Regions from separate parts of the Rheinheimera fenheensis genome, predicted to be linked through region 1. Evidence: predicted binding sites of a transcription regulator. Region 1 holds the regulator's gene; the other holds the start of a gene.

Region 1 (8,391 bases):
CGTACCACACGGGGGAAGCGGCCAAATACCTTTTTAATCGGCTGCATGCGGGTTTTCATCACCGCGCCCTGAATATCAGCAGTCACCACATCCAGATTAGAGATGGCTTTGCTCATCTCTTCGTTTTGTACGGTACCGGACAAGCTCACCAAACGGTTACGCACCAACACCAGCTCGCCGACCATATTCATAATTTGGTCCAGCCGCTTGGTGTCAACCCGCACTGTGGTCTCAGCCTGTGCCGCTTGCTGAGCAGCGGCGGCTTTATCTGCAGCAACCGGCGCTGCAGGGGCAGCACTAGGTGCAGGTGCCGGTGCGGCCGCTTTCGGCGCGGCTGCAGGTTCTGCTTTAGCAGGCGTCACAGCGGCAGAGGGGGTAACTGCTGCGGGAGCTTTACCTTTGCCATGTAATTGGTCAAGTAAGGCCTCAAACTCGGCATCGTCAATTTCATCATCGGCTTTGCCACTGCTGGCCTGGCTGTTTGCATTTTTTGTCGGTGTTGCTTTTTCTGCCGGCGCAGCTTTGCCCTCAGCCTTAGCAACAGAGTCTGGTATGAAAGAGCCTTTACCATGCAGTTGATCGAGGATGGCCTCAAACTCATCATCGGTAATATCGTCACCGCCAGCACTGACTTCACTAACAGGGGGGGTGACTGCAGCTGATGAAGCACTGGGTGCTGCTTTTTTGCCGTGAAGCTCATCCATCAAACGGTCAAATTCTTCTTCGGTGATCTCATCGATATCCCCTGATGCCGCTTGCTCTGCTGCCGGTTTAACCTCGGCCGCTGGTGCGGGTGCCGGTGAGGGCGCCACTGGTGCCTGAGTGACGCTAGGTGCCGGAGCAGCAGTGCTGGACTCGGGCTCACTATAATAATGCAGTGCATCAAGAATGGCCTGCGAAGCCGGCGTCAACGGTTGACGGTTTTGCACTTCAACAAACATCGCATTGATGCTGTCTAGTGATTGCAAAATCACGTCCATCAGCTCAGGTGTTACGCGTCGTTTACCGGTGCGCAATATGTCGAATACGTTTTCGGCGCCGTGGCAGGCGTCAACCAGTTCGGTCAGTGACAAAAAGCCGGCACCGCCTTTTACCGTGTGGAAACCACGGAAAATGGCATTAAGCAGGTTGGCATCGTCGGGATTATTTTCCAGTTCTACCAGCTGCTCCTGCAATAACTCGAGGATTTCGCCGGCTTCAACCAGGAAGTCCTGCAGTATATCTTCATCCATATCAAAGCTCATGCAAAGACACCTCTGTTAAAAACCTAAACTGGACAATAAATCGTCAACATCATCCTGACCGCTTACCACATCATCACGCTCAGCCGCATCGATAATCGGGCCTTCCGCTTCGTGGGCTTTGGGTTTGGCTCTGGCGGGCTTAGCTTCAGCCTGCATCATCATGTTGGACTGGCCAAAAGCCGTTAACAAACCAATCAGGCTTTCTTCAACTTCACGCACTAACTCTATTACCCGGCGCAGAATCTGGCCGGTTAAATCCTGATAATCCTGCGCCATCAGTACATCGGTTAACAGCGAATTGAGGGTATTGGAATCACCGTTGGCTTGCTGAAAGAAATCATCCAGCTGATGCACAAGTGCCTTAAATTCACCCAGCTGCAACTGTCGCCGCATAAGCTTTTGCCACTGCGGTTGAATTTTTGCCAGCTGTTGTGAAATTTGATCAGCAATAGGCAGACAGGACTCCACCGCATCCATAGTGCGATTAGCGGCCTGCTCGGTCATGTCAATAACATGATTAAGCCGCTTTTTTGCATCAGGAATATCTTCTTCCAACAGGTTGTTCAGCGAGGGATCTATCTGGAAGTTTTTCAATGAGTCATGCAGCTGACGGGTTAACTTACCGACTTCTGCAAAGAGTTCTGACGAACCTGGTACAGCAAGCTGCTGTACCAGCTGATTAGCGCTGTCGTGCTCTCCCATTTCCAGCAGCTGTACCAGCTCTCTGGCTTGCTCTAGTGAAATTATAGGCGCCGTACTTACGGACATGGCAACGCTCCTTTGTCAGTTACGGTTAGCCTATCCGTTCAAACACTTTAGCTAACTTCTCTTGCAGCGTGGCTGCGGTAAAGGGTTTTACAATATAGCCATTTACCCCGGCCTGCGCCGCAGCAATGATCTGCTCTTTCTTCGCCTCTGCCGTTACCATCAGCACCGGAATATGTTTTAACTTGGCGTCCGCCCGGATGGCGCGCAGCAAGTCGATGCCTTGCATGCCTGGCATGTTCCAGTCAGTTACGACAAAATCGAAGTCGCCGTTTTGTAGCATGGGCAAGGCTGTGCTGCCATCATCTGCTTCAGATACATTGGTAAAGCCAAGGTCACGCAATAGGTTTTTTATTATGCGTCTCATGGTAGAGAAATCGTCTACCACCAGAATTTTCATATTTTTATCCAAAATCCCCTCCGGCGAGATATTACTGTTATCTCAGAATAGGTTACAACCAATCCTGCATTCTGGCTTTTAATCTGACCAATGCCTGACTATGTATTTGACTGATCCGGGACTCACTGACATTCAGCACAGCCCCAATCTCTTTCAAGTTTAGCTCGTCATTATAATACAGCGAAAGCACTAATGCTTCACGCTCAGGTAAACTACTGATTGTTTTTGCTAAATCCTGGTGGAAGCTATCATTTGCCTGTGTTTCATATAAGTGGTCGCAATCTGAATCACCTGAGGTAACCAACACATCTTCTGACACGCCCAGATCTTCAATACCGATAATGCGGCCACTGCTGATATCACTTAACATATGATGGTATTCATCTAAAGATATATCAAGTTTTTCAGCAACTTCAATGTCTTTAACATCACGGCCGTGTATAGCTTCAAGTTCTGCGATGGTCTCTGCTATCAGGCGGGCATTACGATGTACGGAGCGTGGTGTCCAGTCGCCACGGCGCATTTCATCCAGCATAGCGCCCCGGATACGGATGCCGGCGAAGGTTTCAAAACTGGCGCCTTTACTGCCGTCGAAATTTTTTGCCGCTTCAATCAGGCCAATCATGCCAGACTGAATTAAATCATCTACCAGTACGCTGGCCGGTAAACGTGCCATCAAATGATAGGCAATACGTTTTACTAAAGGTGCGTGGCGCTCGACCAGTTGCTGCATATGGTCGACTCCGCCATAGGCTGCAATTTTGCTGTTCACGCCAGCCCCCTGTCTGCCTGTGGTTGAACCAGTTGCTCAAGAAAGAATTCCAGATGGCCGGAGGCAGTCGCCGGCAACGGCCATTTGGCAGCTTTCAGTGCCAGGCTTTTGATCGCCATACTGGCAGCCGTTTTTGGAAAAGCATCAACAAAGGCTTTTTGCTTACGTGCGGCTTTACGCACATTTTCATCATAGGGAATAGTCGCAACCAGCTCCAGATTGACGTCTAAAAAACGGTCTGTGACCCGGGTTAACTTGGCAAACAGCTCCTGGCCTTCTTTTAAACTGCGTACCATATTGGCAACAATTTTAAACTTTTCTACGCCATGATCCCGGCTTAAAATTTTCATCAGCGCATAAGCATCGGTTATCGATGATGGTTCATCACATACCACCACCATCACATCCTGCGAGGCGCGGGAAAAGCTCAGCACCATGTCGGAAATACCGGCGGCCGTATCTACCAGCAGCACATCAACGGGGGTTTTCAGTTCACTGAAGGCTCGGATCAGGCCAGCATGTTCAGCTGGCGCCAATTCGGTCATATTTTGTGAGCCAGAAGTGGCAGGGATAATTTTAATACCAAAGGGGCCGTCGATAATGATGTCATCCAGCTCGACTTCACCAGCCAACACGTGTGACAGGTTTTTTTCAACTCTCAGGCCCAGCATGACATCACAATTGGCCAGGCCCAGATCAGCATCCAGCACCAGTACCCGCTTACCCAGTTGGGCCAGCGACATGGCAAGGTTTAGCGTGACGTTGGTTTTACCCACGCCGCCTTTACCGCCTGTTACTGATATTACTTTTACCATCTGCTTATTCATTTTTCTCAGGCCACTGGCTTGATCATCAATATTTACATGACTATGCATAGGTTCCGTCCGCGCGGCTCATCCCGTCGTTGTACCACTGATGTGCCGTACTACTCTGTGCGATTCGTAATTTCTCTGCCTGCTGCACCAAGGTGTGGGCATCGGCAACCGCTATATCTTCCGGCACACGTTGCCCGTTGGTCAAGTAACTGACCGGCAGTGCATTAGCTATAGCGACATTGATCACTTCACCCAAACTTAAGCATTCATCAAGTTTGGTGAAAATACAACCAGACAGGGGAATGCGTTTAAAATGCGCGACGCTTTCCTGCATTACCCTTGATTGTGCTGTGGCAGACAATACCAGATAACTTTTTATTTTGACACGACTATTATGCACCAGCGTGGCAAGTTTTTCCGCCAACCGCACATCGCGCTGACTCATTCCCGCGGTGTCAATAAGAATAAGTTTGCGCTGTTGTAACTGATTAATTAACAAGGATAGCTCATCGCTGTCTTTAGCCTGTTTTACCGGACAGCCGATAATGCGGCCAAAGGTAGCCAGCTGTTCAAAAGCGCCTATCCGATAGCTGTCGGTGGTAATAAGCGCAACCTGATCAGCGCCATGCCGCTTGGCAAATTCAGCGGCCAGTTTCGCTACAGTAGTGGTTTTACCTACCCCTGTAGGGCCGACCAGCGCTACTACGCCACCCCGTCGCAAAATATCATCGTTAGTGGTGCTTAACTGGCCGCTTAACAGCTCCAGCGCTGCCTGCCAGGCATCGGCAGTGTTTAAGTCTTCAGGCATAAAGCACGCCAGCTGATCAGCTACCTGCTCGGACAACCCGAGTTGCTGCAAGTTTTCAATCACCAGCGCACGCACCGGCTCACGCCGTGCCAAATCCTGCCACATTAAACCGGATACCTGATGTTGCAACAGTTGGCGCATGGACAGCATTTCATTGCGCATCGCGTCCATTTGCTGTTGCACCAGCTTCGCTTGCTGCTCCTGCAGCTTGCTCAGCTCGGTCAATTGCAGCGGGTTAATGGCCTGCACTGACGTAGTGCCAGAAGTTTGACGCTCAAAGGTAGCCGCTCGGGCCGGCTGCGCCGCTGCGGGTTTGACCGCAGCCCCTTGGCTAACCTGTTGTTTAATCATTTGCCGTGCCAGCAGGGCCTTTAACGAGTCGGCAGGCGCAGCGGCCGGCTCAGCCATATCGGTATCATTATCAGCGACAGTCGCCACAAAACGTGGTTGCGCAGGCTTGACAGCCGCAATCGGAGCCTTGGCACTGGTTTGTGCTTCCTGGTCAATCGCCGCAACAATTTCAACACCTTCAGCGACTTTCTTATTGGACAGAATAATGGCATCTGGCCCGAGGAAGTCTTTTACTTCCTGCAAAGCAGTGCGCATATCTTTTGCTACAAAGCGTTTAATTTTCATCGGTTAACTCCTAGCTTGCCTGGCCAATAACGCTGACAATACGAATTTGTTTATCGTCCGGTATTTCCTGATAGGACAATACCCTAAGCCCTGGAATGGTGTACTTCACGAATCGTGCCATTACCGAGCGTAAAATTCCTGACGTCAGTAACACAGCGCTGTCGCCATTTAACTCCTGCTCCTGATGTGCCTGTTGCAGCGATTGCTGAATACGGTCGGCAAGGCCAGGCTCTATGCCGGCGCCATCGTTACCGGCAGCCTGCATCGACTGGTGCAGCATCTGCTCTAATTCTGGCGCAAAGGTAATCACCGGAATTTCTTTGCGGCTGCCCCCCACTTCCTGCACGATTAGACGGCGCAGCGCGATACGACAAGCGGCAGTTAATACTTCAACGTCCTGGCTCTTGGCACCGTATTCCACCAGCGTTTGCACTATGGTGCGCATATCACGAATGGGCACACCTTCATTGAGCAGGTTTTGCAGCACTTTTACCACTGCAGTGAGCGGCAGCGTATCTGGCACCAGCCCTTCAACCAATTTGGGCGAGTGCTTAGCCAGCATATCCAACAGGTTCTGTACCTCTTCATGGCCGAGTAAACTGGCAGCATGATTGGTTAAAATCTGGCTTAAATGGGTTGCTACTACCGTTGCCGCGTCTACCACGGTGTAGCCCAGGGTTTGTGCATGTTCGCGCTGATCTTTGGCTATCCACACCGCATCCAGGCCAAAGGCCGGATCTTTGGTCGCTATGCCTTTTACCGTACCAAACACCTGGCCCGGGTTAATCGCCAGCTCGTTGTCATGGCGCAGCTCGCCCTCGCCACTGGTCACTCCCATTAACGTCATGCGATAGCTGTTAGGCTCTAAATCCAGGTTGTCGCGGATATGCACGGCGGGGATCAGAAAGCCCAGCTCTTGTGACAGCTTTTTACGCACGCCTTTAATGCGGCTTAACAGCTCGCCCCCCTGGGATTTATCCACCAGCGGAATTAAACGGTACCCGACTTCCAGCCCTATGGTGTCAACGCCCTGTACATCGTCCCAACCAATCTCTTTAACCACATTAGATTCTACCGGCGCGACCGGGTTTGCATTGCGGCTAACTAGCTCGGCGCTCACTTCTTTTTGCCGTTTATGAATAAAATAGGCACTGGCGCCCACCACCGCGGCCAATGATAGAAAGGCAAAGTGCGGCATACCAGGCACTATCCCCATCAGGGTTAACACACCGGTAGCGACATACAACACCTGCACATTGCCCAACTGGGCACTCATCTGTTCACCCATGTTTTCCGACTTGTTCTGCCGGGTAACAATAATGGCAGTGCCAATCGACAACAGCAGACCGGGGATTTGTGCCACCAGGCCGTCCCCGATGGTCAGCAGGGTATAAATTTCCATCGCCTCGCCAAACGACAGGTCGTGTTGCATCATGCCGATAAACAAACCACCGACCAGGTTAATCACCAGAATAACGATACCGGCGATAGCATCGCCTTTAACAAATTTACTGGCACCGTCCATCGAGCCGTAAAAGTCGGCTTCACTGGTCACTTCTTCACGCCGTTTACGTGCATCTTCCTGGGTAATTAAGCCCGAGTTTAAATCGGCATCTATTGCCATTTGCTTGCCCGGCATCGCATCTAAGGTAAAACGGGCAGTTACCTCGGCAATACGGCCGGCACCTTTGGTTACTACCACAAAGTTAATAATGATCAGAATTAAGAACACAACGATACCGACGGCGTAGTTACCGCCGATGACCACTGAGCCGAAGGCCTCGATTACTTTACCGGCAGCATCGGGGCCGTTATGACCTTCCAGTAACACCACCCGGGTACTGGCGACGTTCAGTGCCAGCCGCATAATGGTGGCGACCAGCAAAATCGCCGGGAAAATCGCAAAATCCAGTGGCCGCAGGGTGTAAATGGTCACCAGCAACACCACCAGTGCCAGAGCGATATTAAACGAGAACAGGATATCGAGCAGCATGGGTGGCAGTGGCAGCACCACCATGGCCAGCGCCGCCAGAATAAACAACGGCGTGCCCAGGCCCTTAGCAAAGGCGAACTTTGAGCGATCGAACTTAGTAAAGTAACTGGCTAACTGCATGACAACCCTGACAGTAAATTGGCGCTATGCAGCTGTTCAGCAAGAAGTGTTCCAATACCAGCATAGTGCTGGTAGTGGCGTTGATATTGACGGTAGCCAACGGTACTTAGTGGCGGTAGCCCTCTGGGATTGGCAGCTCTTTGGCCAGGGTTTTCGGCCGGCTGCCTTTGCCTTTTTTGTACATATTCAGCTGATACACATAAGCCAGTACTTGCGCTACGGCGGCAAACAGCTGCTCCGGGATCGGGTGGTCCAGCTCAGTGGTGTGGAAAATTGAACGTGCCAGCGCTGGAGACTCAATAACCGGTACCTTATGTTCTTTGGCAATTTTACGGATATGCAGTGCCACTTCATCTACACCCTTAGCCACCACAACCGGCGCGCGGAATTTACCCTGATCATATTTAAGCGCCACAGCATAGTGCGTCGGGTTGGTTACGATAACATCGGCTTTAGGCACTTCCTGCATCATACGTTTCATCGACATTTGCATTTGGGTGCGGCGAATACGGGCTTTTATTTGCGGGTCACCCTCGGAGTTTTTGTACTCGTCTTTAATCTCCTGAAGCGACATTTTCAGTTGCTCGATGTGATGCCACTTCTGATAGGGCGCATCGACAATGGCGATTACCGAAACACTGGCGCACAGGCCCAAAAACAACCAGGCCAGAAAGTACATGGCCGACTCGATATTGTTCGGCTCACTCATTAGCGACAGCGCCATAATGTCGAAGAAAAACAGCTTTAACAGCAGATAGGCAATACCCACTACCACGATAACTTTAAGGATACTTTTTAAAAGTTCTACCAGCGCCTGCAAGCCAAACATGCGCTTAAA
Region 2 (8,391 bases), on a different contig from region 1:
ACCCTGGCCGAAGCTATGCTGCTGGTGTTTTTAGTAGTGTATCTGTTTTTACAAAACTGGCGCGCTACCTTAATTCCTATTCTTGCGGTGCCGATTTCGTTGCTTGGCACCTTCGCCGGCCTGTATATGCTGGGCTATTCCATCAACACCCTTACGCTGTTTGGTATGGTGTTATCTATCGGCATCGTGGTGGATGATGCCATAGTGGTGCTGGAAAACGTCGAGCGCATCATGCACGAAGAGCATTTATCGGCGCGTGATGCGGCGATAAAAGCCATGCAGGAAGTATCCGGCCCGGTAGTGGCCATAGTGATGGTGCTATGTGCGGTATTTGTGCCTATCGCCTTTTTAGGCGGTTTAACCGGCGAGCTGTTCCGTCAGTTTGCTGTCACTATCTCCATCTCGGTCAGCTTGTCCGGCGTGGTGGCACTGGTAATGACACCGGCGCTGTGCGTGGCGATATTGCGCCATGAGCATAAGCAAACCGCGAAGTTTTTCCTCTGGTTTAATGCGTTCTTCCAGCGTATTACCGGTAAATATGTTGCCACTGTTGGCTTTTTCCTGCGCCGTGGTTTGCTTGCACTGGTATTAGTAGCAGGGATGATTTTCATCACTGCCGGCCTGTGGCGCGCTACACCGGGCTCCCTGGTGCCGGATGAAGATCAGGGCTTTTATATTGCAGCGATCTTTTTGCCTGATGGCGCCTCTTTAGAGCGCACCCAGCGTGTTACTGATGAAGTGATCGCGGCTATCCGCTCTAACCCGGCCAATAAAGATATTGTCAGCTTTGCCGGTTTTGATTTTATCGGCGGCGGTTATAAAAACAGCGCTGCTACGATTTTCGTGACGCAGCAGGACTGGGATGAGCGTGATATCAGTGCCAGCGATTTAGTTAACGAGCTGTTTATGAAAACCGGCCATATTAATGAAGCCCTGGTGCTGGCGTTTAACCCACCGCCGATTTTTGGCCTGGGTAATACCGGGGGCTTTGAGTTTTACCTGCAAAATCGTGGTGACGGCGGGCCGGAAAAACTGGCCGAAGCCATGGGTATAATGCAGGGTGCAGCGGCACAAAGCCCTATTTTAGCCGGCGTGCAAACGTTGTGGCGGCCCAATACACCGCAGTTAAAAGTCGATTTGGATCGCGAGCGCGCCAAAGCGCTGGGCGTACCGGTAAGCGATGCCTTTAATACGCTGGCTGGCACGCTCGGCACTTACTACGTTAATGACTTTAATAAGTACGGCCGGGCCTGGCAGGTGCTGATGTCTGCCGATGCACAGTATCGCATGCAGCCGGATGACATTAAGCATATCTACGTCAAAAGCAGCACTGGCGAAATGGTACCGTTGTCGGCGATTGCCAATATCCAGTACAGCTCGGGCCCGGATAATATGGAGCGCTACAATAACCTGCCAGCGGTAAAACTGCTGGGTAATGCTGCGCCGGGTTATAGCTCAGGGCAGGCGATTGCGGAAATAGAACGGCTGGCCAATACGGTTTTGCCACCGGATATCAGCTACGACTGGACCGGCAGTGCCTTTCAGGAAAAACGCAGTGGTGGCACTACAGGTTTGGCGCTTGGCATGGCGGTGGTGATGGTGTTTTTAATTCTGGCGGCCTTGTATGAGAAATGGTCGTTGCCGCTGTCGGTGCTGCTGGCGATGCCGTTTGGTATCTTCGGTGCGCTGGTGGCGGTATGGATCGCCGGCTTAACCAATGATGTGTACTTCCAGATTGGTTTGGTGACTTTATTAGGCTTGGCGGCGAAAAATGCCATCTTAATCGTCGAATATGCGCTGATGAAAACCCAGCAGGGCTGGAGCACCGGTACGGCGGCTCTGGAAGCAGCACGCTTAAGGTTCAGGCCGATTATTATGACCTCACTGGCGTTTATCTTAGGTGTAGTACCACTGGCGCTCAGTAGCGGTGCCGGCGCCGGTGCGCGCCACAGTGTTGGTACCGGTGTAATGGGCGGTATGATGGCAGCCACCTTTCTGGCGGTGTTTGTGGTGCCGCTGTTTTTCTTCTGGTTAACCGAGCGACGCCTGCGCGAAACGCGCACTAAGCAGCAGTTAGCCGAGGAAATTGCCCAGCAGCACCGGCGTGAGCAGCTGGATACTAAAGAGGGCTTATTGTAAAAGCCACTTGCCCTGATGGCGCTGCCTTGTGCTAAGGTAGCGCCATGTCTGCTTGTTAACCACTATTGATGACAACAAAAAGCTCCCGTTTTGGCCCGGCAGCGCTGGTAACCGCCGCTTTTATTGGCCCCGGCACGGTGATCACTGCTTCGCTGGCTGGTGCCAACTTTGGCTATGCCTTGTTATGGGCGCTGCTATTTTCGGTAGTTGCGACCACGATTCTACAGGAAATGGCGGCGCGCTTAGGTATCGTCACCGGCCAGGGGCTGGGAGAAAACCTGCGAACCCTAGTGACACAGCCGCTGCTGCGCTGGCCGCTGTTGCTGTTAGTTATTGCGGCTATTGTCATTGGCAATAGCGCTTATCAGGGCGGTAATATCAGCGGGGCGGCATTGGGCGCCGATGCACTGTTTGGCCATATCAGTGTTATCCGCCACTGGCAGGCGGCCAGCGGCCTCAATCTGTGGGCACTGTTGCTGGGGGTTATCGCCGCCACAGTGCTGTGGTTTGGCCGCTATCAGTGGATAGAGCGCTGTTTAATTGTGCTGGTGCTACTGATGAGCCTGGCGTTTATTGGCACTATGGTGCTGACTAAGCCAGATGTAATGGCTTTGCTAAATGGCATGTTTTTGCTGAAGCTGCCTGCCGGGGCGACACTAACCGTAATTGCGTTGATTGGCACAACCGTGGTGCCGTATTCGTTATTTTTGCATGCGGCCAGCGCGGCACAAAAATGGCCGAAAGCGCGGCTTGATACGCCAATGGCACTTAGCGCTGCACGGGCTGATATTGCAATGGCGATACCGCTTGGCGGTCTGATCTCCATTGCGATAGTGTCCACTGCGGCTGCGGCCTTTTTTGGCAGCGGCCAGCAACTGGAGAATGTTAGTCAGCTGGCACAGAGTTTAATGCCGTTATTTGGTAATGCCGCTACCTGGTGTTTAGCATTGGGTTTGCTGGCAGCAGGTTTATCATCGGCCATTACCGCCCCTTTAGCCGCCGCCTATGCGTTGGCGGGCATTTTAGGTAAGCCGCTGGATTTGACCCAGCCGCTGTTTCGTTTAACCTGGCTGCTTATTATCATTTGCGGTGTGCTGCTGGCATCACTGGGTATTCGTCCTGTGCAGGTGATTTGGTTCGCGCAGGTGGCGAATGGCATTTTACTGCCGCTGATTTGCTGTTGCTTATTACTGGCGATGAACCATGCAGTGCTGGGGCAATACAAAAACAACCGTTGGCAGAATGTACTGGGTAGCATAGTGCTGTTAATAAGCCTGGTATTAAGCGGTCGTAGCCTGGCGCTGGCCTTTGCGCTAATCTGACTCGCCGAAAAGCTAGCGTTACGGCTGCAATATATCATCTTTGCAGCCATAACTTTTATGACAACACGTTTATTACTGGCCAATACGGGCGCGTATTTCGTTTACCAAGGGCGAAGCGCTAAAGCCGTTACTGTTTGCCCAGCTGTCATAATCAAACTCGGCCAGGGTTTTTGCCGGCATTTGCTTGATGATAAAAGTACCGGACTCGTAGGCATCACTGCGAACGGCAAATTGCAGCAGGTTGTCGTTGTCACATTTTAGGCTGTCAAAGATTTTACGGACGTTTAGTTTGTTATCGGTCAGGGTTTTACGCAGCTGATTCCGGTTGTCGTCTTTTACATAACCGCAGATACTGCTGAATAACTGATCATCAGCCAGCGCTGGTGCGCTTAGCAATAACGCCATAACGGGAACGAGCAAAGTTTTCATAGTGCCTCCGGGGCAGGGGGGGATTATCGTCTGAAGTATAGTGTGGCTTTAGGTTATTGCGCTGGCCAGACGATATTTTTTCGCTGAATATTTTCAGCACCTTAGCAGGTTTCGTCATCTAACAGCGCTATACTGGCAGCTGTTATGAGCCGCTTTGGCGGCGCAGTTTTACGGGAGTAAATATGACCACGCTGGAATATATGTTGCTAATGCTGTTATTAGTGGCGGGCAGCGCGTTTTTTTCAGTATCTGAAATTGCGCTGGCGGCATCGCGCAAAATGCGCTTGCGGCTGATGGCCAGTGAAGGCAATGCCAACGCTGAGAAAGTACTGGCGCTACAAGAGCATCCGGGCAACTTTTTTACCATAGTGCAAATTGGCTTAAATGCGGTGGCAATTCTGGGCGGTATTTTGGGCGAGTCCGCCTTTACGCCTTATTTCAGCGCTTTATTGGCGCTGATGTTTAACGGCAGCTGGGTGAGCAGTGCCGGTTTTGCTTTATCGGTGTTTTTTGTCACCTCGTTGTTTATTTTGTTTGCCGACTTAATGCCTAAGCGGCTGGCAATGATAGCACCGGAGAAAATTGCCACCCGGGTGGTCAACCCAATGCTGCTGTTAATTACGTTGTTGAAGCCCTTTGTCTGGTTGTTTAACGGCTTAGCTAACTGGTTTTTCAGCCTGTTTAACGTGCCAACCATGCGAAAAGACGACATTACGCCAGACGATATTATTGCCATGATGGAAGCCGGTGCTCAGGCGGGGGTGCTGCAAGAGCATGAACATCAGTTACTGGAAAACGTATTTGATATGGAATCGCGCACGGTAACGTCGGCAATGACAGCGCGTGAAAGCCTGATCTTTTTCACTCTGGATGAAACACAGGACAATATCAAAACCAAGCTGGCGGAACACCCGCATGCCAAGTTTTTGGTAGTGGATGGTGTGCTGGATAAGGTCGTGGGCTATGTCGATACCCGCGATATTCTGATGCAGGTACTGCATAACCAACCGATTTCGCTGAAAAAAGAAGGCATAGTGCGCTCGCCGCTGATCATCCCCGATACCTTGTCATTATATGAAGTGCTGGAGCATTTTAAGTCGGCTGGTGTCGATTTTGCCATCATCATGAACGAGTATGCGCTGGTGGTCGGCATTATTACGCTCAAAGACGTAATGAGTATTGTGATGGGCGAGCTGGTCAGCTCTGAAGAAGAGCAAATTGTGGCGCGTGATGCCAACTCCTGGCTGGTAGAGGGGTTAACGCCGCTGCAGGATGTGATGCGGGTGCTGGATATCGACAGTTTTCCCAGTCCGGAAAACTACGAAACTATAGCCGGCTTTATGATGTACAGCCTGCGCAAAATTCCGAAACGCACCGACTTTGTGCTGCACGGTGGCTATAAGTTTGAGGTGGTAGATATCGACAGCTACAAGATTGATCAGCTGCTGGTCACCCGGCTACATAATGGCGAAACGGCCGACAAGGCAAAAGAGCACAGCACGGTTTAAACCGTGCTGTTGTTGCTGACATTGCTTGTGGTGTCAGCGTCTTGATTGTTACCCGCAAGCTCGAGCATTTTTTCGCGGAAGTTATTTAGCCCCTGCAGCACCAGGCTGTAGGTTTTATCAACCCCGCTTTCTACTTCGCCTTCATACACTTTTAAGCCTTTTAATATATCTTTGGCATCGGCAAAACCTTTATCGATACCGCCACCGATAATGCTAAGAAAATTATTCAGGTTCTCTTCTTCGCTTTTGTCTGGGTTTAGCTCTTTATAGCGGCCATAAAAGCCCGTGGCAAAAGACACAATCCGCTCTGCCGTAGCCTCTGGCGAGGTATCTATGCCGCTGTCGTAAATCTTTTGCGCGGCGTTTTCGCCCATCACAGGCTCAAGCTCGGTATTAATGCCTTCCAGCGCGGTTTTGTATAGCAGGCTTAACGAGTCATTATTGCTGCGTAGTGACACCTGCTCATTGGCTTTTAAAATGGCCGTGTTTTGTACCTGTCGGGCTTGCTCTCTTACATTACGAGGATCGTCTGATTTTGCTGGTGCATTATTACTTTTGGCGGGCTGGTTTACCGCTGTGCTACCGGCGGATGTATTTGAGGAAGATATCGCCATGATGCTGCTCCTGATTCTGGCCGACATGACTGGCACCGACATAACGTGCATAAGTATAGTCGTTTCACGGTTATCGGCAGCAGAGGTTAAAACTTTAGGTGGTGCTGAAAATATTTTTTTAATGCTGAATAGATACAGATTTAAACACATAAAAAGATAACCTGGGCTGCTTAGCGTGTTAGCAGGATCAGATATACTATTGCGACGCTGGGAAGCCGCCCGGTGAAATGTTTTGTGGAGAGACGACATTGAATAGCAAAAACAACAATTCAGTACACAAACTGACTACGTCGCTAAGTTTATTAACCCTTGCTTTAAGTGGTGTGCTGTCTGGCTCTGTGCTGGCGCAACAAGCTACTGAGAGTGCTGAAGATACAAGCAAAATAGAAAAAATCACCGTTACCGCAACCAAACGGGCGCAGGTAATTTATGAAGTGCCGGTGGCAATCAGCGCTTTTAGCGGTGATGCGCTGGCTGAGCAGGGCATTACAGATTTAACCGATGTGGGTAAGTTTGTGCCAAACCTTAACGTTACCGGTTTCTCCGCAGGCCATACTTCATCGGCTAACCCGTTCATTCGCGGCATTGGTTTGCAGGATCACCTGATCACGACTGATCCTGGTGTTAGCGTTTATGTCGATGGGGTATACCTTGGCCGTCAGGTTGGGCAAAACTGGAACCTGAATAATATCGAACGTGTTGAAGTATTGCGCGGCCCACAAGGCACACTCTATGGCCGTAACTCTATTGGTGGTGCGATAAATATTATTACCAAGCAGCCGGACCAAACCACGCTACGAAAGGTAACCTTACAAGCCGGTAGCCGTGGCCGTGTTAAAGGCGATGTGTTTGTTAATGCAGGCCTGACAGAAGAGGTGTCATTTAACGTCAATGCCGGTTACAACAGGCGCGATGGCTTGGGTAAGTTTATTAACGTACCTGATGCAAAATATGACGTCGGTGAAACAGAAGATACGTATGGTCGTTTGTCGGTAAAATTTGCACCGAACAAAGACTTTAGCCTGGTACTGACGGCCGATGCAAACGATGGTGAAGGTGGTTTGCGGCCTTACACGACATTAATTGACGAAGTGCCAACGGGTGCTTACTACACCGGTGAGCGGTTTGGCTCGCCATTGCCATCTGGCCCACTGCGCAATACCGATGTCGCGGCTAACCCCTATGACAACGCTACCGGCACCAAAGAAGTTACCGAAGTAAGCAACCAGGCTGACGGCATTTCGTTAACCGCAGATTGGAACTTTAGTGATAACTTATCTACCCGCGCTATTATCAGCCGTCGCTCGTCTGAGTACAAAGCTGGCCTGGATGATGACGGCACTATTTACGCGCTGGACCATTATCCAGAGCGGGGGGAAGCTGATCAAACGTCAGCCGAGCTGCAGTTAAACGGTTACTTTGGCGACTTTGATTTTGTCTCTGGCTTGTATTGGTTTAAGGAAGAAGGCAGCAACCGTCAGGGCGAGGATTCCCGCTTTAATGCTGGTGTAAACCTGTTAGAACTGGATCAAGAGGCAACCAGTCGCGCGGTGTTTGTCAATGTAGGCTATAACCTGACCGACGATCTACGCATCGCCGGTGGTGTGCGCTATAACAAGGACAAAAAGTCGGCGGTGGCAAATGTCGGTATTGGTCCTTTTGCCGCAGAAGATGATTGGAGCCAAGTAAGCTTTGATTTGTCGGCAAATTATCGCCTGGACAATGGCATGAACCTGTATGGTAGCGTTCAAAGTGGTTATCAGTCAGGGCAGTTCCCGGCGCGGCCTTACTGTTTATTCGGCAACCCAGCGTGTTTTGTAGCGTCGGATAACATTACTGCAGTTAACTACGAAGTTGGTGTAAAAGGCCAGGTAACCAGCGATATCAGCATGAGTATCGCGTTATTTAATACCGAATATGATGATTTGCCCTATCAGGTAAGTACAACGGCAGTGGGCGGTTTTAATACCACCAATCTGGTGGTAAAACAGCGCTCTCGGGGAGTTGAGTGGGAAAGCACGGTTTACGTTACCGATGGCTTTAAATTGCATACCAGCTTAGGTTATATCGATGTTGATGTGGATGAGCAGGATGGCGTGAAACCGGTAGCGCCATTAACACCAGAGCTGACAGCCTCTATCAGCCCATCTTATGAATTTGTGCTGGAAAATGGCAGCATGATAACCACGCGAATCGACTACTCCTACCGCGGTGAGATGTACGGTGAGCCAAGTTCTGATCCAGGCCGATTAACACTGATTGATAACCGTGAATTAGTTAATATGGATATCAGCTATGTGCCTGCCGATGCCAATTGGACAGTAGCGCTGTATGGCCAGAATATTTTTGATAAGCGTTATGACAACGCCCGCTTAAATA

The links. Region 1 encodes FliA, which starts transcription of late flagellar genes. Its sites were predicted from a motif close to GCTAAAGTTNNNNNNNNNNCNGCCGATA; they were not measured.
Region 2: ABGI61_RS06730 (DUF5610 domain-containing protein) is a predicted target of FliA. The motif match lies at 6,084-6,111, and genes of this name have one in related genera.

What each region holds. Positions count from the first base shown of each region.
Region 1 covers NZ_JBDPJM010000004.1:104,943-113,333, forward strand. The annotation lists gene ABGI61_RS07795 (chemotaxis protein CheA) at 1-1,244, opposite strand, end outside; gene ABGI61_RS07800 (protein phosphatase CheZ) at 1,260-2,012, opposite strand; gene cheY (chemotaxis response regulator CheY) at 2,038-2,409, opposite strand; gene ABGI61_RS07810 (RNA polymerase sigma factor FliA) at 2,462-3,181, opposite strand; gene ABGI61_RS07815 (MinD/ParA family protein) at 3,178-4,056, opposite strand; gene flhF (flagellar biosynthesis GTPase FlhF) at 4,049-5,440, opposite strand; gene flhA (flagellar biosynthesis protein FlhA) at 5,451-7,553, opposite strand; gene flhB (flagellar biosynthesis protein FlhB) at 7,660-8,391, opposite strand, start outside.
Region 2 covers NZ_JBDPJM010000003.1:251,330-259,720, forward strand. The annotation lists gene ABGI61_RS06710 (efflux RND transporter permease subunit) at 1-2,139, shown strand, start outside; gene ABGI61_RS06715 (Nramp family divalent metal transporter) at 2,208-3,461, shown strand; gene ABGI61_RS06720 (DUF3718 domain-containing protein) at 3,534-3,890, opposite strand; gene paeA (polyamine export protein PaeA) at 4,073-5,398, shown strand; gene ABGI61_RS06730 (DUF5610 domain-containing protein) at 5,395-6,012, opposite strand; gene ABGI61_RS06735 (TonB-dependent receptor) at 6,261-8,391, shown strand, end outside.